Regions from separate parts of the Leclercia adecarboxylata genome, predicted to be linked through region 1. Evidence: predicted binding sites of a transcription regulator. Region 1 holds the regulator's gene; each other region holds the start of a gene.
What was found. The regulator CRP, encoded in region 1, controls carbon source genes, mostly activating them, when cyclic AMP is high. The targets are predictions, from matches to a motif close to ATGTGANNNNNNTCACAT.

Region 1 (5,643 bases):
GATCGATGCCCAGTACGATGTCTTCAGCGATATCCGTGGCATGGGGCTGCTGATTGGCGCCGAGCTGAAGCCGCAGTACAAAGGCCGGGCGCGTGATTTCCTCTATGCCGCCGCCAGCGAAGGGGCGATGGTGCTCAACGCCGGACCGGACGTGATGCGCTTTGCGCCGTCGCTGCTGGTGGAAAGCGCGGATATCGACGAAGGGATGAACCGCTTTGCGAACGCGGTGAAGCGGGTGGTTCAGGCGTAGTTGTGTTGCCCGGCGGCGCTGCGCTTGCACGGGCCTACGGATTTGTAGGCCGGGTAAGCGCAGCGCCACCCGGCAATTAATACGGCGTGCGTTTCAGCCGCCGGATCAACCAGATACCGTGATGCGGGCGCTGGCGCCACGCCACCGACGAAATGGTGTGCATGGTGTTCAGATGCCCCAGAATACGCTGCAGATGCTGTTCCAGCGTGCTCATGGGGCCGTGCGTCAGGGTCTCTGGCGCTTCCAGAATATTACTGTCTCCGCTCTCCCCCGGCGCGTCATACTCCAGACGCTGCTGACAGCGCTGAAGCGCAATTTCACACGACTGCAAATACCGCTGCGCCAGATCGGGCGTCAGCATCGTATGTTCCCGCGCCAGCGTCGTCATCGCATTGATATGTTCGACGATAAACTGGCTGTGCGTCACCCACAGCCGCATATCCGCCAGATAGGCTGAATTGAAGCCCGGCTCCTGCATCGCCTGATTCAGGGAGTTGAACAGCGCGTTGTGCGCCTGGTTAACCTTCATGCGCTGCCACGCCAGCGGTGTGGGTTGCGGATCGTCGCTGAGGATCAGGCGGATGGCCTCCTGATCGGCCTCCAGCGCGTCGTGGGCGTTCTGGCGCAGCAGCCCGCTTTGCCATTGCGGCCACAGCCATACCATCCCGCCGAAAGCGATTAAACAGCCAATCAGGGTGTCGGCCAGTCGGGCGATAATAAACTGCTCCCCGTTCAGCGTGATCAGCTGAAGGGTGTACACGGCGGTCACCGTGAAGCCCACCGTCGCCCAGCCGTAGTTCTTACGAATGAACAGATAACTTACCAGGGTGACCATCAGCATCCCCGTCAGGGTGTAGCCTTCCGGAACGTGGAAGTGCAGGGTAACGCCGGCAATAACCAGCCCCGCCAGGGTACCGGCCGCCCGGTGGAGAATGCGTACCCGCGTGGCGCTGTAGCCGTTTTGCGTCACCAGCAGGACGGTCATTAAGATCCAGTAAGGCTTAGGCAGATGCAGCGCCACGCCCATCAGGCTGGCGATACTCAGCATCACGCTGATGCGGGCCGCATTGCGCAGGGCGGCAGATTTAAGCGACAGATAGCTTCTCAGGGCGGGGATCAGCGGCAGGCGCTTCTGCTTGTCCGCCATCAGATCGCGCGGATAGAGCGGACGCTGGGTGCGGAGCACGCGGGCAATCCGGCTGAAGTGCCATGCGCAGAACTGACCCACCGGGTTATCCGGGTGCTGGCGGGCGATTTTTTCCAGCGCGCCAAGCTGCTTGTCCATGTTGAAGCGGGTGGGATAGCGATGATAGAGAATGTCATCCGCCAGCACGCGCAGACGGGCGGCGACGGTCAGGGCGTTCCAGCGGATCACCGCTTCGGCGTGGCTGCGCTCCACCAGCGTTTGCACCTCCTTCGGATGATGCAGGCTGACGGAGATGTGCTCCTGCAGATCCAGACCCACCTGGAAGGTACGCAGCAGCCGCTTGTATTCATGATTTTTGTTCGCGGCAAGCATGTGCAACTGCTGATAACACTGGCTAATCAGGTCGACCACCTTCTGCTGGCGGGCCAGCAGCGGCGGTAACGATTTTTCAGGGTCGGTATGCTGGGTCAGCAGGGTGTATTTGGCTTCGCAGTAATCGGCCAGTTGGCGGTAGAGCACGCTCAGGGATTCACGCAACGGCTGCTCGCGCCACATCCAGAACCAGAACCAGTTGAACAGCCCGTACCACAGGGTGCCCAGCGCGTAGATGAGCAGCGGCGCCCAGATCGGCATATTTCCCGCCAGGCTCAGGGTAAAGATGGCGGCAATCAGCGAGGCGGGCAGCAGGCGGGCATGCAGGGCGCTGATCTCTGCCGTGACCCCTAACGTCATCGCCAGCACCGTCAGAATGAGGGGCAACGGTATATCGCGCGCCAGCAACAGCTGCACGGCCAGGCTACAGCCGGCAAACAGCGAGCCGCCAATAATCAGGCGTTTAAAAAAGCGTTTATGGGGCGTGTCGAGGCCAGCAATGTTGCAGCAGGCGGGGACGAGGGAGAACAGCAGACCGTATTGCAGATAACCGAGAACTAAACCCACAGCCACAGGGAGACACAACACCAGGGTTTGCCGCAGTGCGTAGTTAACTTCCGGGTGATAGATGAGCCTGCGCCACATGGGTGAGAGAGACAAAAACGGCGTGTCATCGTGCGATGCCACGCCGTCTGAGTGGAATTAACGTGTTCCGTAAACCACGATGGTTTTACCGTGGGCGGAAATCAGGTTCTGATCTTCCAGCATTTTCAGAATACGGCCCACCGTCTCACGAGAACATCCGACGATCTGACCAATTTCCTGACGGGTGATTTTAATTTGCATACCGTCCGGGTGGGTCATGGCGTCTGGCTGTTTCGCCAGGTTCAGCAGAGTCTGAGCGATACGGCCCGTCACGTCCAGGAAGGCGAGGTTGCCCACTTTCTCGGAAGTGACCTGCAGACGGCGAGCCATCTGCGAAGAGAGGCGCATCAGGATATCCGGGTTAACCTGGATCAGCTGGCGGAATTTCTTATAAGAGATCTCAGCCACTTCACACGCGGTTTTCGCACGGACCCAGGCGCTACGCTCCTGACCTTCTTCAAACAGGCCCAGTTCACCGATAAAGTCTCCCTGATTCAGGTAAGAGAGGATCATCTCTTTGCCTTCTTCATCTTTGATCAGCACTGCTACTGAGCCTTTGACGATGTAATACAACGTTTCCGCTTTTTCACCCTGGTGAATCAGCGTGCTCTTCGATGGGTACTTATGAATATGGCAATGAGACAAGAACCATTCGAGAGTCGGGTCTGTTTGCGGTTTGCCAAGCACCATGCGCTGTTATCCTCTGTTATAAGCTGTCTCCAGAGTCTGGCTGTGTACCTGTACTCTGGGGGTTGCAATCGAATTCTTCCCCCTGCCTGGGGAGCGGCTGTCACAATAATTAGCAGCCTGTAATGTGTGATGTCCTCTGCATACATGTGTAACGTCAATGTATTACTGTAGCATCTCGACTGTTTTAGCATAGGTTTTGCCGCGTGTCTCCTGGTGTCTCGCTTCAGCTTGATGCAGGTCGACTTCCGTTGCCAGAATTGTTACTGGCGCGTAATCTGACAGGAAAAATGCAATCCTGGAGTTAATAAAAATGCAAGCACGTGTGAAATGGGTTGAAGGGTTAACCTTTCTCGGTGAGTCTGCCTCGGGCCACCAGATACTGATGGATGGCAACTCCGGTGACAAAGCGCCAAGTCCGATGGAAGTGGTTCTGATGGCGGCGGGTGGATGCAGCGCAATCGACGTGGTATCGATTCTGCAAAAAGGCCGTCACGACGTGACTGACTGCGAAGTAAAGCTGACCTCAGAACGCCGGGATGAAGCGCCGCGCCTGTTTACCCATATCAATCTTCACTTCGTGGTGACCGGCAAAGAGCTGAAAGACGCTGCGGTCTCCCGCGCGGTGGATCTCTCTGCGGAGAAGTACTGCTCCGTGGCGCTGATGCTGGAAAAAGCGGTCAAAATTACCCATTCGTATGAAGTGATCGAGGCATAAGCTTGTGGGGCATCGTGCGGTCTGATGCCCTCACCCCGACCCTCTCCCACAGGGAGAGGGAGAACAGATTAAGCGATCTTCTTGCCTTCCATCAGCCGCTGCACCAGCGGCGTCATGATTAACTCCATCGCCAGCCCCATCTTGCCGCCCGGCACCACCAGCGTATTCATGTGCGAAATAAACGAGCCCTGCAGCATCGCCAGCAGCCAGGGGTAATCGATCTCGTCCAGATTGCGGAAATGGATCACCACAAAGCTCTCGTCCAGCGAAGGGATGGCTTTTGCCGCAAACGGGTTCGAGGTGTCCACGGTCGGGACGCGCTGAAAGTTAATATGGGTGCGGGAAAACTGCGGCGTGAGGAAGTTAATGTAATCCTCCATGGAGCGAACCACGGAATCCATCACCGCTTCACGGGAGTGGCCGCGCTCGCTGGTATCCCGCGTCAGCTTCTGGATCCACTCCAGGTTAACGATAGGCACCACGCCCACCAGCAGATCGACATGGCGCGCCACGTCGTGTTGCGGCGTGACGACCCCGCCGTGCAGACCTTCATAAAACAGCACGTCGGTGGGTTCCGGCAGCGGCTGCCAGGGAGTAAAGGTACCCGGCACCTGGTTCCACGGCACCGCTTCGTCATAGGTATGCAGGTATTTGCGCGACTGGCCGGTCCCGCTGCGTCCGTATTCCGCGAAGGTCTGCTCCAGCATGCCAAAGTCGTTGGCATCGGGGCCAAAGTAGCTGATATGTTTGCCGAGATCGCGCGCTTTGCGGATTGCCATATCCATCTCAGGACGGGTGTAGCGGTGAAAGCTGTCGCCCTCTACCTCTGCAGCACGCAGATGCAGTTGCGAGAAGATCTTACGGAAGGCGAGGCTGGTGGTGGTGGTGCCTGCACCACTCGACCCTGTAACGGCAATAACCGGATGTCTGGCGGACATAGCAACTCCCTGAGTGGAAAGAGTGTGCGATCAGTCGCGAAACTGACCACGGGGCATGATATTCACCGTCTCGTGCAGTTCGGACCACACCAGAACGGCCTCACCGCTTTTAAGCTGCTGTTTAACATCGGCGACTTTCATTTCAAGCGTGCGTTCATGTTCACCATAATCTGTGCCCTCACGCAATACAAAGCTTTCAATCAGATTATCCAGCGTTTCGGGAGCCAGATCCTGCCAGGGAATGATCATGTTTACTTTTCCAGATATGTGGTCAGCCAGTCCGGGATACGTGTCTCCAGCCACATCTGCGGTCGACGCAGCGTGCCGCCGATAAAGCCCACGTGTCCGCCATGTTCGGTTAGTTGATACTGCACGTTGGCCGGTAAATGGTCCGGCGCCGGGATCGAGTGATGATCCATAAAGGGATCGTCTTTCGCATGAATAATCAGCGTAGGCCGGGTGATTTGATTCAGCAACGGCATGGCGCTGCACTGGCGATAGTAGTCTATAGCATCGGCAAAACCGTGGATTTTCGCGGTGATCAGATCGTCAAATTCGCGCAGGCGACGCACCCGTTTCAACTGCTGAAGGCTGACAGGCAACGTGTCCGGGTAGGCCTTGAGCTTACGGGCGGCGTTGGCTTTCAGTAAGTTCAGCAGATAGCGCTGATAAACGCGGGAAAACCCCTTCTCCATATGATAGCTACACTGCTCAAGCATGAACGGCGCAGAGACAATGACCGCCGCGTCGAGCGGGACGTTATCACCCTCTTTTGCCAGCAGGCAGGCGAGCATATTGCCGCCCAGTGAATAGCCTACCGCCGCGGTGGGTGCCGGGCCGTGGGTCTGCACCAGCCAGTTCAGGAACCAGCGACCATCTTCGATCT
Region 2 (5,643 bases), 570 kb from region 1:
TGGTCTGATGACCGGCTAATTTACCGAGGTAGGCGGTTATAGCATGCCCGGTGTTCAGCGTGAAGAGCTTACGCTCGACAAATGCCATCAGGTTATCAGTTAATTCCATCCCGGCGATCTCAGGCAGCGCGCCCTTGAACTGGGTTTTATCGACGATCCACTCGCTGAAGGTCTCAACGGTCACTTCCAGCGGATCGTTAGTGGCGGATTCTGACGGGGGAACGATGCGGTCCACGGCGGAATCGACAAAGCCGACATGCTCTTCAACCCAGGCTTTATCTTCTTCAGCCACTGCGGCCATGACGTGGCCTTTCAGTTGGGTGGTGCCGCGCACCATGTTTTCACAGGCGATGATGTTCAGCGGGGCCTCGTTGCCCTGAGCTTTACGTTTTGCCAGACCTTTCGCCACCGCCGGCGCGATACGCTCCAGAACCACCGGACCGACGGCGGTGGTGACCAGGTCAACCCCGGCAATCAGATCGATAACGTCGTCGCCAATGCTGCTAACCGCGTTCACGCCGCTTACGGTTTCGACCTGCTCGTTTTCACCTACCACATGCACCTGATAGCTATGACGTGCATTCAGGGCATCAAGTACCGTCTGATTTACATCGGCGAATGTCAGCGTAATGCCCGCGTCTGCCAGCAGTTTGCCGATAAAGCCACGACCGATGTTACCTGCGCCAAAATGTAATGCTTTCATAGTATTAACCTTCATCAATGTTTTTACCCGAGAGGGCTGGGGTGAGGAACCACGTTAATTTCCCCTCACCCTAGCCCTCTCCCCAACGGGGAGAGGGAGGTACAGAACTTACTTGTTCAGCAGCGCCAGAACTTCTTCGACGCTGGAGGTGTTAGCAAGACGTTCGATAACGGTCTCGTCGTCCAGGGCATTGGTCAGGCTGGTAATCACCTGGATGTGCTCGTTGTTACGGGCCGCGATACCAATCACCAGACGGGCGATGTCGTCTTCTTCTTCACCGAAGCGCACGCCTGCCGGGTACTGACAGAACACCACGCCGGTTTTCAGGACGCGATCTTTCGCTTCAACCGTACCGTGCGGCACCGCAATGGATTCGCCCAGGTAGGTCGGGGTCAGTTTTTCACGTTCCAGCATCGCTTCAACATATTCTGGCTGAACGTAGCCGCCTTTCACCAGCTGCTCACCGGCGAAGCGAATCGCTTCTTCTTTATGACTCGCGGTACGGCCAAGGAAGATGTTCTCCGCACCCAGCTTGAACAGGTGGCTGTTGCTCTCGTCGAAGCTGTCCTGCAGGCTGGTACGCACTTTCACTTCGTTATCTTCGTGGCGCTGCGCCGCAACCAGACGTTCGGTCAGGCTGGTGTACAGGCCGCTGTCGAGGAAGTTGGTCAGAGAAATATGCTGCGCCTGCGGTACCTGACGCATCGCACGCTCGGTCAGATCGCGGTGGGTGATGACCAGGTCAACATCCGGCGGCAGGCTGTTAATCGCGCTGTTGGTTACGGAGATCTGGGTCAGACCCGCATCCGCCACTTTCTTACGCAGGACGCCTGCACCCATGGCGCTGGAACCCATACCGGCGTCGCAGGCGACGATGATTTTACGTACGTGGCTCAGGTCGTTAGAGACATCGCCCGCCGCCAGCGGCGTTGCAGCAACACCTTTAGACTGGGATTTCATGTCCTGCATACGACGGGTTGCCGCTTCGATATCGTCTTCTTCTTTCACCTTGCTGGTTTTCAGCAGGATTGCAGAGACCACGAAGGAGACCGCCATGGCCGCGAAGATTGCCGCCAGGTTAGCGAAGTAAGCGCCTTTCGGGGTCATCGCCAGTACCGCCAGGATAGAACCCGGGGATGCCGGAGAAACCAGGCCGCCACCCAGCACGCTCAGGGTGAACACGCCAGTCATACCGCCGAGGATAACGGCGAGGATCAGACGTGGGTTCATCAGCACGTACGGGAAGTAAATTTCGTGGATACCGCCCAGGAAGTGGATGATTGCCGCACCGCCCGCAGACTGTTTAGCGCTACCGCGACCGAAGAAGATGTACGCCAGCAGGACGCCCATACCCGGACCCGGGTTAGCTTCGATCAGGAAGAAGATAGACTTGCCGAGATCGTGAGACTGCTGAATACCCAGCGGTGAGAAGATACCGTGGTTAATGGCGTTGTTCAGGAACAGGATTTTCGCCGGTTCAACAAAGATGGACGCCAGCGGCAGCATGTCGTGGGCAACCATGAAGTTAACGCCCGCCGCCAGAATTTTGGAGAGCACTTCAACTGCCGGGCCAATGCCGAGGAACGCCAGAATCGCCAGGATCATACCGATGATGCCGGCAGAGAAGTTGTTCACCAGCATTTCGAAGCCGGATTTGATCTTGCCATCAACCCAGACGTCAAATTTCTTAATGGCCCAGCCGCCCAGAGGACCGGCAATCATTGCGCCGAGGAACATCGGCATATCCGCACCGACGATAACACCCATGGTGGTGATCGCACCGACCACGCCGCCACGGTCACCGCCTACCAGACGACCACCGGTATAACCGATGAGCAGCGGCAGCAGATAGGTGATCATTGGGCCAACAAGTTTCGCCAGCGTTTCGTTAGGCAACCACCCTGTCGGAATAAATAACGCGGTGATGATACCCCACGCGATAAACGCGCCGATATTTGGCATCACCATGTTGCTGAGGAATCGACCAAAGCTTTGTACTTTGATCTTAAAATCGGATGACATAAAACACCCCTTCTTCTGTTTACGCAGGCCTTGAGCCCGAGGTTTGTTGTTAATGCGGCGGCAGAGGTTGCCCTGTTCTGATGCGTGAAATCTGGCACTTAATTGTTTAGCTGTCCAGACAGGCCAAATTTGTGTGATCTGAGTCACGTAAATGTAGGGGGTGTGGTGAGAAATGAAGTGATCAATATCACAAAACGGACGTGTAAAAAAAATACAATGCGCGTAAAAGCGGCACTTCAGGTCATTAAATGTGAAATAAATCACATTTCGTCGTCGCGAGTTTGTTTCCGGAGTGTGATCAATTCCACAAAATATTTTTATGCGGATTTCTCTGGATGTGATCGCTGGCAACATCTGCTCTTGCAATCGACGCCAGGCTGTAACTCAGCAACACGTATCGCTAAAAAAGCGTAGCCTTAATGTGGTATGGCGAAAAGTTCTAAGCTGGATTAAGCTCAACTGTAAACTTAAGTCTATTATTATTCAGGATATATTTTGTCACGCTTCTAAACTTGCATGGAGATATAAGAAAAAACCATACTCCCCGGCTCTGAAATTAATGAGTTTAAGCTCTTGTTCTTACCAATGAATTAATGTGGCTGCTTACCATTTTATTAATTTAATGAGTTTACGTTTTATTTAGTGAGGCAAATATGTTTCTCAACTATTTTGCGCTGGGTGTGTTGATCTTTGTCTTCGTGGTTCTTTTTTATGGGATCATCGCTATCCATGATATTCCGTATAACATGGCCAAAAAGCGCAATCATCCCCATGCTGATGCTATTCATACGGCGGGGTGGATTAGCCTGTTTACGCTCCATGCTATCTGGCCGTTTCTGTGGATTTGGGCAACGCTCTATCAGCCAGAGCGCGGCTGGGGTATGCAAAACCACATCCAACCGCCGCCGGACCGCAGCCCGGACGTTGATGCGCTGGCGAAGCGCGTAGCCGAGCTGGAACAAAAACTGGCCGCAGTGCCCCCCACTGCTGATAAGAATACGCCGGAGCACTAATCATGGATCTGTTGATCGTATTGACCTATGTCGCGTTTGCATGGGCCATCTTTAAAATATTCCGAATCCCGGTAAACCAGTGGACGCTGGCAACTGCAACCCTGGGCGGGGTATTTCTCGTGGCCGGGCTTATTTTATTAATGAACTATAACCACCCGTATACGTTCACGGCGCAGAAAGCGGTTATCTCTATTCCGATTACGCCGCAGGTAACGGGAGTTGTTACGGAAGTCACGGATAAAAATAACCAGCTTATTAAAAAAGGCGAAGTGTTATTTAAAATCGATCCGGGCAGGTATAAAGCCCGCGTCGATCGCCTGCAGGCGGACCTGGTGACGGCGACACACAATATTGATGTCCTGAAAGCTCAGCTGGCGGAAGCCCAATCGAATACCACCCGCGTGTCGGCCGAACGCGATCGTCTGTTAAAAGACTATCAGCGTTATGTAAAAGGCAGCCAGGCGAAGGTGAATCCCTTCTCAGAAAGCGATATTGATAACGCGCGGCAAAATTACCTGGCGCAGGACGCCATGGTGAAAGCGTCGGTGGCGGAACAGGTTCAGATCCAGAGCCAGTTAGAGAGCATGTCTAACGGTGAGCAGTCGCAGATTGCCTCCCTGCGCGCCCAGTTAGCGGAAGCGCAATACAACCTGGACCAGACCGTCATCCGTGCGCCGAGCAACGGCTACATCACCCAGGTGCTGATTCGCCCAGGTACCTACGCGGCTTCACTGCCGCTGCGTCCGGTGATGGTCTTTATCCCTGAGCAGAAACGCCAGATTGTGGCGCAGTTCCGCCAGAACTCGTTACTGCGTCTGAAACCAGGCGATGAAGCCGAAGTGGTATTTAATGCCCTGCCGGGCCAGGTCTTCTCCGGTAAGCTGACCAGCATTCTGCCGGTGGTGCCCGGCGGTTCCTACCAAGCGCAGGGGGTGCTGCAGGCGCTGACGGTGGTGCCGGGTACCGACGGTGTGATTGGTACCATCGAACTGGATCCGAACGCCGACGTGGACGCCCTGCCTGACGGCATTTACGCCCAGGTGGCGGTCTATTCCGATCACTTCGCCCACGTTTCCGTGATGCGTAAAGTCCTGCTGCGTATGACCAGCTGGATGCACTACCTCTATCTCGACCATTAATCCCCAAAAAGGCAGGTATGCGATCCGCGTCCCTGCCTTTTTTTCTATGCCTGGGCCATACTTATCCTTTTGTTGGCGGATAAGGAGCAGGCAATGAAACTCATCGGCAGTTATACCAGTCCCTTCGTGCGTAAAATCTCCATTCTCCTGCTGGAGAAAGGCATCACTTTTGAATTTATTAATGAACAGCCCTATCAGGCTGAAAGCGGTGTCGCGCAGTACAATCCCCTGGGTAAAGTCCCGGCCCTGGTCACCGACGAGGGTGAGCACTGGTTCGACTCGCCGATCATTGCCAGCTACATCGAACTGCTGGATATCGCCCCGGCTATGATCCCCCGTGAACCCAAAGCGGCGCTCGTTATCCGGCAAATTGAGGCGCTGGCGGACGGGATTATGGATGCGGCGCTGGCTTCCGTGCGTGAACAGGCCCGTCCGGCGGCACAGCAGTCTGAAACGGAGCTGCTGCGCCAGCGCGAAAAAATTGTCCGCAGTCTCGACCACTGTGAACAGCTGATCCGCGAGGGGAAAATTGCCACCGACAGCGTCAATCTGGCGACCATCGCTATCGCCTGCGCCATCGGCTACCTCAATTTCCGCCGCGTTTCGCCGGGCTGGTGCGTCGATCGTCCGCTGCTGGTTAAGCTGGCGGAAACCCTCTTCCAGCGCGAAAGTTTCGCCCGTACCGAACCGCCAAAGGCTTGACGTAGCCCGTTAACACTTCCCTGCCGGACGCGCTACAATCGCACCTGACATTGACTCCCTCTCC
Region 3 (5,643 bases), 190 kb from region 1:
GGCTTCAATCAGCACGCTGTTGTCAGTGTCCAGATCGAAGCGCAGGGCCGCCTCGATCACCAGCGGGTGCGCTGAGCAGACTGAACAGATGCCGAGATGCTCTCCCGCCTTGTGGCGGGCAATAATATTTTTCACCGTTTCCTCCGGTTCGCGTGGTTTACAGTTTGCCTTCGCAGCCACAGTCGTTAATGACTTTGCGCACCACCTCTTTCATGGCGGCTTTGGCGGGGATCATGTAGTGACGGGGATCGCTGGCCTCGGGGTGTTCGGCCAGCCAGGTTTTCAGGGCGTCGGAAAAGGCAATTTTCAGCTCGGTGGCGACGTTCACTTTGCAGATGCCGAGATCGATTGCCCGGCGGATATCAGCGGCTGAAAGGCCAGAGGCACCGTGCAGCACCAGCGGCACCTCCACCTGACTGCGGATCTCCGCCAGGCGCTCAAAATCGAGTTTTGGCGTGGCGGTATAGAGGCCGTGGGCGGTGCCGATGGCGACCGCGAGGGAGTCGATACCGGTCAGCGCCACGAACTCGCGGGCCTGCTGCGGATGGGTATAGAGGGCGTCTTTGCTGTCGACCACCAGGTCATCTTCCTGCCCGCCGAGGCGGCCCAGTTCCGCCTCCACGCTGATGTCATAGCGATGGCAGTAGTCGGTGACCTCCTTCACCAGCGCCACGTTGTCGGCAAAGGGCAGGTGCGAGCCGTCGATCATCGCCGAGCGCACACCGGCCTGCACTTTCTGTGCAATATCATCGAGCGTTTCGTGATGATCGAGGTGGATCGCCAGCGGCTGGTTCCAGGTTTTTGCCAGCGCGTCAGCGATGGCTACGATGTTGCCGATCCCGGCGTAGCTGAAGGTGCCGGGCGTACCGGCGACGATCAGCGGCGAGCGCATCTCGGCCGCTGTCTCGACAACCACCTGCAGCGTTTCGAGGTTATGAATATTGAAAGCCGGCACCGCATAACCTTCCCGCTGGGCTTTGGTGAGCATCGCTTTGGTCGAAATGATGTACATCCTTCCTCCGAAACCTTTCGTTTGTTTTCTTCGAAAGAAGATATAGTGTTTCGGAATGCTTTTTTGTGATTGATATCGTAAAAACGAAAGAAGCGAAAGTGAAAGGAAGGTTGCGAAAGAACGAAAGGCAAAAAAAAAGCATGGCCGAAGCCATGCTAAAGTGAGGTTTACTGCAAAACTCAGGTCACCGGTGCCGGGTTGAATACCGCCAGCTGGTTATGTAATCCCCATTGATCGGAGAACGTCTTCTTACGTCCACTCGCCACGTCGAGGATGAAGTGGAACAGCTTCCAGCCCACGTCCTCAATGCTCTCTTCCCCGGTGGCGATGGTGCCCGCGTTAATATCCATCAGATCGAACCAGCGATTAGCCAGCTCGGTGCGGGTTGCCATTTTGATCACCGGAACCGCCATCAGGCCGTACGGCGTGCCGCGCCCGGTGGTGAACACCTGAACGGTGATCCCGGAGGCCACCTGCTGGGTGCCGCAGACGAAATCGCTGGCAGGCGTGGCGGCGTAGATCAGGCCGCGTTTGGTTGGACGCTGGCCCGGAGAGAGCACCTCAACGATGGCGCTCTGGCCCGATTTGGCGATAGAGCCCAGCGCTTTTTCCACCACGTTCGCCAGGCCGCCTTTCTTGTTGCCCGGAGAGGGGTTGGCGCTGCGGTCGGTTTTACCCATATCGAGATAGTTATCGTACCAGGCCATCTCTTCCAGCAGGCGTTTGCCCACCTCTTCGTTGATGGCGCGTGGCGTCAGGAGGTGGATCGCATCGCGCACCTCGGTCACTTCGGAGAACATCACCGTGGCGCCACAGCGCACCAGCAGGTCCGAGGCATAGCCCACGGCCGGGTTAGCGGTCACGCCGGAGAAGGCGTCGCTGCCCCCGCACTGCATGCCTACCACCAGCTCAGAAGCCGGGCAGGTTTCACGCTTGCGCTGATTGAGTTTTGTCAGATGGCGCTCCGCGACCTGCAGAATGTCATCCACCATGGAGCGGAAGCCGACGTGCTGCTCGTCCTGCAGACGCACGATGCTGGCGCTGTCGACAGGAATGGCCTGGGTATCTTCGGTCCCCTGCAGCAGTTTCTCAGGCACCAGTTTTTCACAGCCGAGGCCGACCACCATCACTTCACCGCCAAAGTTCGGGTTCAGGGCGATATTGTGGACGGTACGGATCGGCACGATGGCCGCCGGGGCGTTGATCGCCACGCCGCAGCCGTAAAGGTGATTCAGACCCACCACGCCGTCGACGTTCGGGTATTTTGGCAGCAGATCGCGCTCGATGATCTTCACCACGAAATCGACCACCCCCGCCACGCAGTGCACGCTGGTGCTGATGCCAAGCAGGTTTTTGGTGCCCACGCTGCCGTCCGCATTGCGATAGCCTTCAAAGGTGTAGCCTTCCAGGGCTGGCATTGGCTCCGGTACGCGGGTTGCCAGCGGCAGGGTGTTCAGCGGCGGGGCTTCCGGCAGGGCGACCAGCGATTCATCAATCCAGCTGCCCTGCGGGATCGCCCGCACGGCATAGCCGATGACTTCGCCGTAACGCACGATTTCGCCCTGCGCCGGGATATCGACCAGCGCCACTTTATGGCCCTGCGGAATATGCTCGATCAGTTCAAGCCCGTCCGGGAAACGCGTTCCGGCTTTTAACCCCTGATCGTTAACAATAATCGCCACGTTATCGGTGTCGTGCACCTTAATATAAAACGCGGTCGGCGACGTTTGTCGAATTTCAATGTCGGCCATTGTCCAGTATTCTCCAGCGAATGGGGGATAATTAATGGGTAAAAGAGTACGTCTATTTTCTTGTTATAGGAAATAAAGACTCTGCTCAGTGGAATAAAGAATGTCAGGCGCTGGGGATTAATAATGTGATCTCGATCACTCATTTTTGACCTTCGCCTGCGCATAAGGGGGGCAATGGTGAAATCTGTGCATCAGCGCCCAGGGGTTTGTGCATATGCTCAAAATAATATTCATCACGCCGTCGATAATTGAGCGTTGCCACAATGCGCGGTGCAGGGCGCTTGATTATACTCATTAACGCTTTCATGGATTCGGTTAATTAACCGCGATTACCTGTTATTAGCAAAATAATCAGGAATGCCTCGCTCTAAAAATAATAAAAACACTTTCATTGATGTACCAGAGGAAATAAATATGTTGCTGGATACTACCGTTGAAACAAAAAAGGGTGCCCCTACCCGTTATTTAATATTGCTCATTATCTTTATTGTTACCGCAGTCAATTACGCTGACCGCGCCACGCTCTCTATTGCCGGAACGGAAGTCGCCAAAGAGCTGCAGTTAAGCGCCGTGTCGATGGGCTACATCTTCTCCGCCTTCGGCTGGGCCTACCTGCTGATGCAGATCCCCGGCGGCTGGCTGCTGGATAAGTTCGGTTCGAAAAAGGTTTATACCTACAGCCTGTTCTTCTGGTCGCTGTTCACCTTCCTGCAGGGCTTTGTGGATCTCTTCCCGCTGGCGTGGGCAGGCGTTTCAATGTTCTTTATGCGCTTTATGCTCGGCTTCTCCGAGGCACCGTCCTTCCCGGCTAACGCCCGCATCGTGGCGGCCTGGTTCCCGACCAAAGAGCGCGGTACCGCATCGGCGATTTTTAACTCCGCCCAGTATTTCTCGCTGGCGCTGTTCTCCCCACTGCTCGGCTGGCTGACCTTCGCCTGGGGCTGGGAACATGTCTTTACCGTGATGGGCGTGATTGGCTTTGTGCTGACCGGCCTGTGGGTGAAGCTGATTCACAACCCAACCGACCACCCACGCATGAGCGCTGAGGAGCTGAAGTTCATCAAGGACGGCGGCGCGGTGGTCGACATGGATCACAAAAAGCCGGGCGACAAAGCGGCCAGCGGTCCGAAGCTGCATTACATCAAACAGCTATTGTCCAACCGCATGATGCTGGGCGTGTTTTTCGGGCAATACTTTATCAACACCATCACCTGGTTCTTCCTCACCTGGTTCCCGATTTACCTGGTGCAGGAGAAGGGGATGTCGATTCTGAAGGTGGGTCTGGTGGCCTCCATCCCGGCGCTGTGCGGTTTTGCCGGTGGCGTACTGGGCGGCGTCTTCTCGGATCACCTGATTAAGAAAGGGAAGTCGATTACCCTGGCGCGTAAGCTGCCGATTGTGCTGGGTATGCTGCTGGCCTCCTCAATCATTCTGTGCAACTACACCAACAACACCGCGCTGGTGGTAGGGCTGATGGCGCTGGCCTTCTTCGGTAAAGGGTTTGGCGCTCTGGGCTGGCCGGTTATTTCCGATACCGCGCCAAAAGAGATTGTCGGCCTGTGCGGTGGTGTGTTTAACGTCTTTGGCAACGTAGCGTCAATCGTCACTCCGCTGGTGATTGGCTATCTGGTCAGTGAACTGCATTCGTTCAACGCGGCCCTGGTGTTTGTCGGGTGTTCGGCGCTGATGGCGATGTTCTGCTACCTGTTCGTAGTGGGTGACATCAAACGTATGGAATTGCAGAAATAAGCAAAGGTATAAGCGATGAGTAACGATATTTTCCCGAACAAATTTAAAGCGGCCCTCGCGGCGCATCAGATTCAGATCGGCTGCTGGTCCGCGCTGGCAAGCCCAATCAGCACCGAAGTGCTGGGGCTGGCTGGTTTTGACTGGCTGGTGCTGGACGGTGAACATGCGCCGAACGACGTCACCACGTTTATCCCGCAGCTGATGGCGCTGAAAGGCAGCCACAGCGCGCCGGTTGTGCGCGTCCCGACCAACGAGCCGGTGATTATCAAGCGCCTGCTGGATATTGGTTTCTACAACTTCCTGATCCCGTTTGTGGAGAACGTCGAAGAGGCGGTGCAGGCGGTGGCCTCTACCCGCTATCCGCCGGAGGGTATTCGCGGCGTGTCGGTCTCCCATCGCGCCAATATGTTTGGCACCGTGCCGGACTACCTGGCCCAGTCGAACAAGAACATCACCATCCTGGTACAGATTGAGAGCCAGCAGGGCGTGGATAACGTTGATGCCATTGCCGCCACTGACGGCGTAGACGGCATCTTCGTCGGCCCAAGCGATCTGGCGGCGGCCTTTGGCCACCTGGGTAACGCTAATCATCCGGAAGTGCAGCGCGCCATTCAGCACATCTTTGCCCGCGCCAAAGCGCACGGTAAGCCGTCCGGCATTCTGGCGCCGGTTGAGGCCGATGCCCGCCGTTACCTGGAATGGGGCGCGACCTTTGTTGCCGTTGGCAGCGACCTTGGCGTGTTCCGCTCCGCCACCCAGAAGTTAGCTGATTCCTTCAAGAAATAACCACCACCACTGAATAAAGAGAGACGCAAATATGACACTGAAAGTTGGTTTTATTGGCCTGGGTATCATGGGTAAACCAATGAGTAAAAACCTCATCAAAGCAGGTTACTCACTGGTGGTTGCAGACCGTAACCCGCAAGCCATTGCCGACGTGATTGCCGCAGGCGCAGAAACCGCCGCCACGGCAAAAGCCATTGCCGAGCAGTGCGATGTGATCATCACCATGCTGCCAAACTCCCCGCACGTAAAAGAGGTGGCGCTGGGTGAAGGCGGCATCATTGAAGGAGCCAAACCGGGCACCATGGTGATCGACATGAGCTCCATCGCACCGCTGGCCAGCCGTGA
Region 4 (5,643 bases), 2.1 Mb from region 1:
GGAGAGTCTGAACATGGCCACAACGGCGGCAGGCATACTCGCCGACTTCCGGTATCGTCATAAAACGTTCCACAAATTCATCCGGCAATATGCACAGCCCAGGCTTGACCTCGTCATCGTCGTAAAAGTAAACGCTTATCTGCCCGTTAGTCTCCATGATGGCCAGCTTAACCTGTCCAAGCTGCTCAACGCTGCTCACCCGTAGTTCCATAAAGAACTCAAACTCGGTCATGTTGGCGCGCTTTACTTTTTCCCAGGCCAGCTGGCCTTCTTCGACAATGGCTACCGGTTTTCCCTCCAGCAGATCTTCCAGCTTTTCACTTTTCGACATCAACCACATCACCAGCCGGTAGAGCAACGCCAGAGTGACGAAAACGACAAAGACGGGAATCATCGGCACATCGTCATAAAATGCCACGTCCCCTGCTGCCGACCCCAGCGTCAGGATAATTAACACTTCGAAGAGCGACATCTGACGCACGCCGCGTCGCCCGGTAAGCTTGAGGAACAGGAAAACCAGGACAAAGGTATAGAGACTTCGCAGCGCGACCTCGCCTAAAAACTCGAGTGGAACTTTATCAAAGGCCATTCGGTGAAGATCGAATGCTTTCATTTTTATATTCCTTTACAGTAGGTTACTGAAGGTAAGCATAGCTCAGCCTTTTATTTTCGCCGAAACCGCCGGGAGGATAGCGCCAGTCATGTAAAACCCGTATCATTGCGCGCTTTCCGTACGATATAAGTGATCCCCATGACTCAAACGTTTATCCCCGGCAAAGACGCCGCTCTGGAAGACTCCATTGCTCGCTTCCAGCAAAAACTGACCGACCTGGGCTTTAACATCGAAGAGGCCTCCTGGCTTAATCCGGTTCCCCACGTCTGGTCTGTGCATATTCGCGATAAAGAGTGTGCGTTGTGCTTTACCAACGGTAAAGGCGCGACCAAAAAAGCGGCGCTGGCCTCTGCGCTGGGTGAGTATTTTGAACGTCTGTCTACTAACTACTTCTTTGCCGATTTCTGGCTGGGCGAAACCGTGGCTAATGGCCCGTTTGTTCACTACCCAAATGAGAAATGGTTCCCGCTGACCGAAGACGATGAACTGCCGGAGGGGATCCTCGACGATCGTCTGCGTGCGTTCTACGATCTGGATAATCAATTGACCGCCAGCATGCTGGTCGATCTGCAGTCAGGTAATGAAGATCGCGGGATCTGCGCCCTGCCGTTTACCCGTCAGTCTGACGAGCAAACCGTCTATATTCCGATGAACATCGTTGGCAACCTGTATGTCTCCAACGGCATGTCAGCCGGTAACACCCGCAACGAAGCGCGTGTTCAGGGTCTGTCAGAGGTCTTTGAGCGCCACATTAAAAACCGCATTATCGCCGAATCTATCAGCCTGCCGGAGATCCCGGCTGACGTGCTGGCCCGCTACCCGGGGGTAGTGGAGTCCATCGCCAAACTGGAAGCAGAAGGCTTCCCGATCTTCGCTTACGACGGCTCCCTGGGCGGTAAGTACCCGGTCATCTGCGTGGTACTGTTCAACCCGGCGAACGGCACCTGCTTCGCCTCCTTCGGTGCTCACCCGGACTTCGGCGTGGCGCTGGAGCGTACCGTTACCGAACTTCTGCAGGGCCGCAGCCTGAAAGATCTCGACGTATTTACACCGCCGACGTTCGATGATGAAGAAGTGGCGGAACATGCCAACCTGGAAACGCACTTTATCGACTCCAGCGGCTCTATCTCCTGGGATATGTTTAAGCAGGACGCGGATTATCCGTTTGTTGACTGGAGCTTCTCAGGCAGCACAGAAGAAGAGTTCGCCACGCTGATGGCCATCTTCACTGCTGAAAATCAGGAAGTGTATATCGCCGATTACGAGCACCTGGGCGTTTACGCCTGCCGTATTCTGGTGCCGGGCATGTCCGACATCTATCCGGTGGAAGATCTGTGGCTGGCGAACAACAGCATGGGTGCGCACCTGCGCGAAACTCTGCTGGCGTTGCCGGAGAGCGCATGGGAGAAAGAGGACTATCTGAACCTCATTACCCAACTGGACGACGAAGGTCACGACGACTTTACCCGCGTGCGTGAGCTGCTGGGTCTGGCGACGGGCAAAGACAATGGCTGGTACACCCTGCGTATCGGCGAACTGAAAGCGATGCTGGCGCTGGCGGGCGGCGACCTGGAACAGGCGCTGATCTGGACCGAGTGGACCATCGAGTTCAACGCCTCGGTGTTCAGCGCAGAGCGTGCGAACTACTACCGTTGCCTGCAGACCCTGCTGTTGCTGGCGCAGGAAGAAGATCGTCAGCCGCTGCAGTACCTGAACGCCTTTACCCGCATGTACGGTGCCGAGGCGGTAGAGAACGCCAGCGCAGCCCTGAGCGGTGAAGCGCCATTCTATGGCCTGCAGGCCGTGGACAGCGATCTGAAAGCCTTCCCTGCCCACCAGTCGTTACTGAAAGCCTATGAGAAATTGCAAAAGGCCAAAAGCGCATACTGGGCTAAATAAGGTTACATACCATTACAAACAGTAGGCGAATACAATCACCTACGTTATATTACGGGGCAATTTTATTGCCCCGTTTTTTATGTGCGGTAATAAATTTTTAATTGTAATAATTAAGTTAAATATTGGTAGCTATAATAATAGCGGCCTGACGGTTATTGTTACTTTTAATATGAAATACTCCATTCTAATTAACTGTCATCAACAGGGTCAGGAGAAAAAAATCAAATCATTTTGTAACTTTTAAAATTTATTTTTATTTGGATAATCAAGCACTTACTCCGCATTTGCTGTAAAACCACGCACTTTGCGGGCCTATAAGCCAGGCGAGATATGATCTACATCAATTTCTCTTCTATAATGCTTTGTTAGTATCTCGTCGCCGACTTAATAAAGAGAGAGTTAGTGTGAAAGCTGACAACCCTTTTGATCTATTACTCCCAGCTGCTATGGCGAAAGTTGCCGAAGAAGCGGGTGTCTATAAAGCAACGAAACAACCGCTGACGACGTTCTTCCTGGCGATTACCGCTGGGGTGTTCATCTCCATCGCCTTTGTTTTCTATATTACTGCGACCACCGGTACAGCCGCGATGCCTTTCGGTATTTCTAAGCTGATTGGCGGCATCTGTTTTTCACTGGGTCTGATTCTGTGCGTGATTTGCGGCGCCGATCTCTTTACCTCGACGGTACTTATCGTCGTGGCGAAAGCCAGCGGCAGGATCACCTGGGGTCAACTGGCCAAAAACTGGCTCAACGTGTACGTTGGTAACCTGGTTGGCTGTCTGCTCTTTGTTCTGTTGATGTGGTTGTCGGGTGAATATATGACCGCCAACGGCGCGTGGGGGCTAAACGTCCTGCAAACCGCCGACCACAAAGTCCACCATACATTTATTGAAGCCGTTGCCCTTGGCATCCTCGCAAACCTGATGGTCTGCCTGGCGGTCTGGATGAGCTACTCCGGGCGCAGCCTGATGGATAAAGCCATGATCATGGTTCTGCCTGTCGCGATGTTCGTCGCCAGCGGCTTTGAGCACAGCATTGCAAACATGTTTATGATCCCTTTCGGTATCGTAATCCGTGACTTTGCCAGCCCGGAGTTCTGGACCGCCATCGGTTCAAGCCCGGAAAATTTCTCTCACCTGACCGTTATGAACTTCATTACTGATAACCTGATCCCAGTCACAATCGGGAACATTATCGGCGGTGGTCTGCTGGTTGGGTTGACATACTGGGTCATTTACCTGCGTGGCGATAACCATCATTAATGGTTTTCTCAGGCAGTAAATAAAAAATCCACTTAAGAAGGTAGGTGTTACATGTCCGAACTTAATGAAAAGTTAGCCACAGCATGGGAAGGTTTTGCCAAAGGTGATTGGCAGAATGAAGTCAACGTTCGTGACTTCATCCAGAAGAACTACACCCCATATGAAGGTGACGAATCCTTCCTGGCCGGTGCTACCGACGCGACCACTGCCCTGTGGGACAGCGTTATGGAAGGCGTTAAGCAGGAAAACCGCACTCACGCGCCTGTTGATTTCGACACCTCCATCGCGTCCACCATCACTTCACACGACGCGGGCTATATCAACAAGTCCCTCGAGAAGATCGTGGGTCTGCAGACTGAAGCGCCACTGAAACGTGCGATTATTCCGTTCGGTGGTATCAAAATGGTTGAAGGTTCATGCAAAGCGTACGATCGCGAGCTGGACCCAATGCTGAAAAAAATCTTCACCGAATACCGCAAAACCCATAACCAGGGTGTATTCGATGTTTATACCAAAGACATTCTGAACTGCCGTAAATCTGGCGTTCTGACCGGTCTGCCAGATGCGTATGGCCGTGGCCGTATCATCGGTGACTACCGTCGCGTTGCGCTGTACGGTATCGACTTCCTGCTGAAAGACAAATACTCCCAGTTCCTGTCTCTGCAGTCCGATCTGGAAAATGGTGTAAACCTGGAAGCCACTATCCGTCTGCGTGAAGAGATCGCTGAACAGCACCGTGCGCTGGGTCAGATCAAAGAGATGGCAGCGAAATACGGTTGCGATATCTCTGGTCCTGCGACCAACGCTCAGGAAGCTATCCAGTGGACCTACTTCGGCTACCTGGCCGCTGTTAAGTCTCAGAACGGCGCAGCAATGTCCTTCGGTCGCGTATCCACCTTCCTGGATGCATACATCGAACGTGACCTGAAAGCAGGCAAAATCACTGAACAAGACGCTCAGGAAATGATTGACCACCTGGTCATGAAACTGCGTATGGTTCGCTTCCTGCGTACCCCTGAGTACGATGAACTGTTCTCTGGTGACCCAATCTGGGCAACTGAATCCATCGCCGGTATGGGCGTTGATGGCCGTACCCTGGTAACCAAAAACAGCTTCCGTTTCCTGAACACCCTGTACACCATGGGGCCGTCTCCGGAGCCGAACATCACCGTTCTGTGGTCTGAAAAACTGCCACTGAACTTCAAAAAATATGCCGCTAAAGTGTCCATCGACACCTCTTCTCTGCAGTACGAGAACGATGACCTGATGCGTCCTGACTTTAACAACGATGACTACGCTATCGCTTGCTGCGTAAGCCCAATGATCGTTGGTAAACAAATGCAGTTCTTCGGTGCGCGTGCAAACCTGGCGAAAACCATGCTGTACGCAATCAACGGCGGCGTTGATGAAAAACTGAAATTGCAGGTGGGTCCTAAGTCTGAGCCAATCAAAGGCGACGTGCTGAACTATGACGAAGTCATGGATCGTATGGATCACTTCATGGACTGGCTGGCTAAACAGTACGTCACCGCGCTGAACGTCATCCACTACATGCACGACAAATACAGCTACGAAGCTTCTCTGATGGCGCTGCACGACCGTGACGTGGTTCGCACCATGGCATGTGGTATCGCAGGTCTGTCCGTGGCAGCTGACTCACTGTCCGCTATCAAATATGCGAAAGTTAAACCGATTCGTGACGAAGACGGTCTGGCTATTGACTTCGAAATCGAAGGCGAATATCCGCAGTTTGGTAACAACGACGCTCGCGTTGATGACATGGCGGTTGACCTGGTAGAACGTTTCATGAAGAAAATTCAGAAACTGAATACCTACCGTAACGCTATCCCGACTCAGTCTGTTCTGACC

Region 2: a site for CRP is predicted at 2,974-2,991, ahead of FHN83_RS12415 (PTS mannitol transporter subunit IICBA). Genes of this name have one in related genera too.
Region 3: a site for CRP is predicted at 2,887-2,904, ahead of garD (galactarate dehydratase). Genes of this name have one in related genera too.
Region 4: a site for CRP is predicted at 2,841-2,858, ahead of focA (formate transporter FocA). Genes of this name have one in related genera too.

The regions. Positions count from the first base shown of each region.
Region 1 is NZ_CP040889.1:1,647,817-1,653,459, reverse strand. It holds gene argD (bifunctional acetylornithine/succinyldiaminopimelate transaminase) at 1-250, shown strand, start outside; gene FHN83_RS09725 (YccS/YhfK family putative transporter) at 327-2,414, opposite strand; gene crp (cAMP-activated global transcriptional regulator CRP) at 2,472-3,104, opposite strand; gene FHN83_RS09715 (OsmC family protein) at 3,415-3,819, shown strand; gene FHN83_RS09710 (phosphoribulokinase) at 3,888-4,757, opposite strand; gene FHN83_RS09705 (YheU family protein) at 4,788-5,006, opposite strand; gene FHN83_RS09700 (hydrolase) at 5,009-5,643, opposite strand, start outside.
Region 2 is NZ_CP040889.1:2,213,517-2,219,159, forward strand. It holds gene mtlD (mannitol-1-phosphate 5-dehydrogenase) at 1-703, opposite strand, end outside; gene FHN83_RS12415 (PTS mannitol transporter subunit IICBA) at 812-2,725, opposite strand; gene FHN83_RS12425 (DUF3302 domain-containing protein) at 3,379-3,738, shown strand; gene FHN83_RS12430 (HlyD family secretion protein) at 3,741-4,877, shown strand; gene FHN83_RS12435 (glutathione S-transferase) at 4,971-5,579, shown strand.
Region 3 is NZ_CP040889.1:1,462,473-1,468,115, reverse strand. It holds gene gatZ (tagatose-bisphosphate aldolase subunit GatZ) at 1-135, opposite strand, end outside; gene FHN83_RS08700 (tagatose bisphosphate family class II aldolase) at 158-1,012, opposite strand; gene garD (galactarate dehydratase) at 1,192-2,763, opposite strand; gene garP (galactarate/glucarate/glycerate transporter GarP) at 3,178-4,512, shown strand; gene garL (2-dehydro-3-deoxyglucarate aldolase) at 4,528-5,298, shown strand; gene garR (2-hydroxy-3-oxopropionate reductase) at 5,330-5,643, shown strand, end outside.
Region 4 is NZ_CP040889.1:3,722,932-3,728,574, reverse strand. It holds gene FHN83_RS19510 (DUF421 domain-containing protein) at 1-613, opposite strand, end outside; gene ycaO (30S ribosomal protein S12 methylthiotransferase accessory factor YcaO) at 752-2,512, shown strand; gene focA (formate transporter FocA) at 2,917-3,774, shown strand; gene pflB (formate C-acetyltransferase) at 3,826-5,643, shown strand, end outside.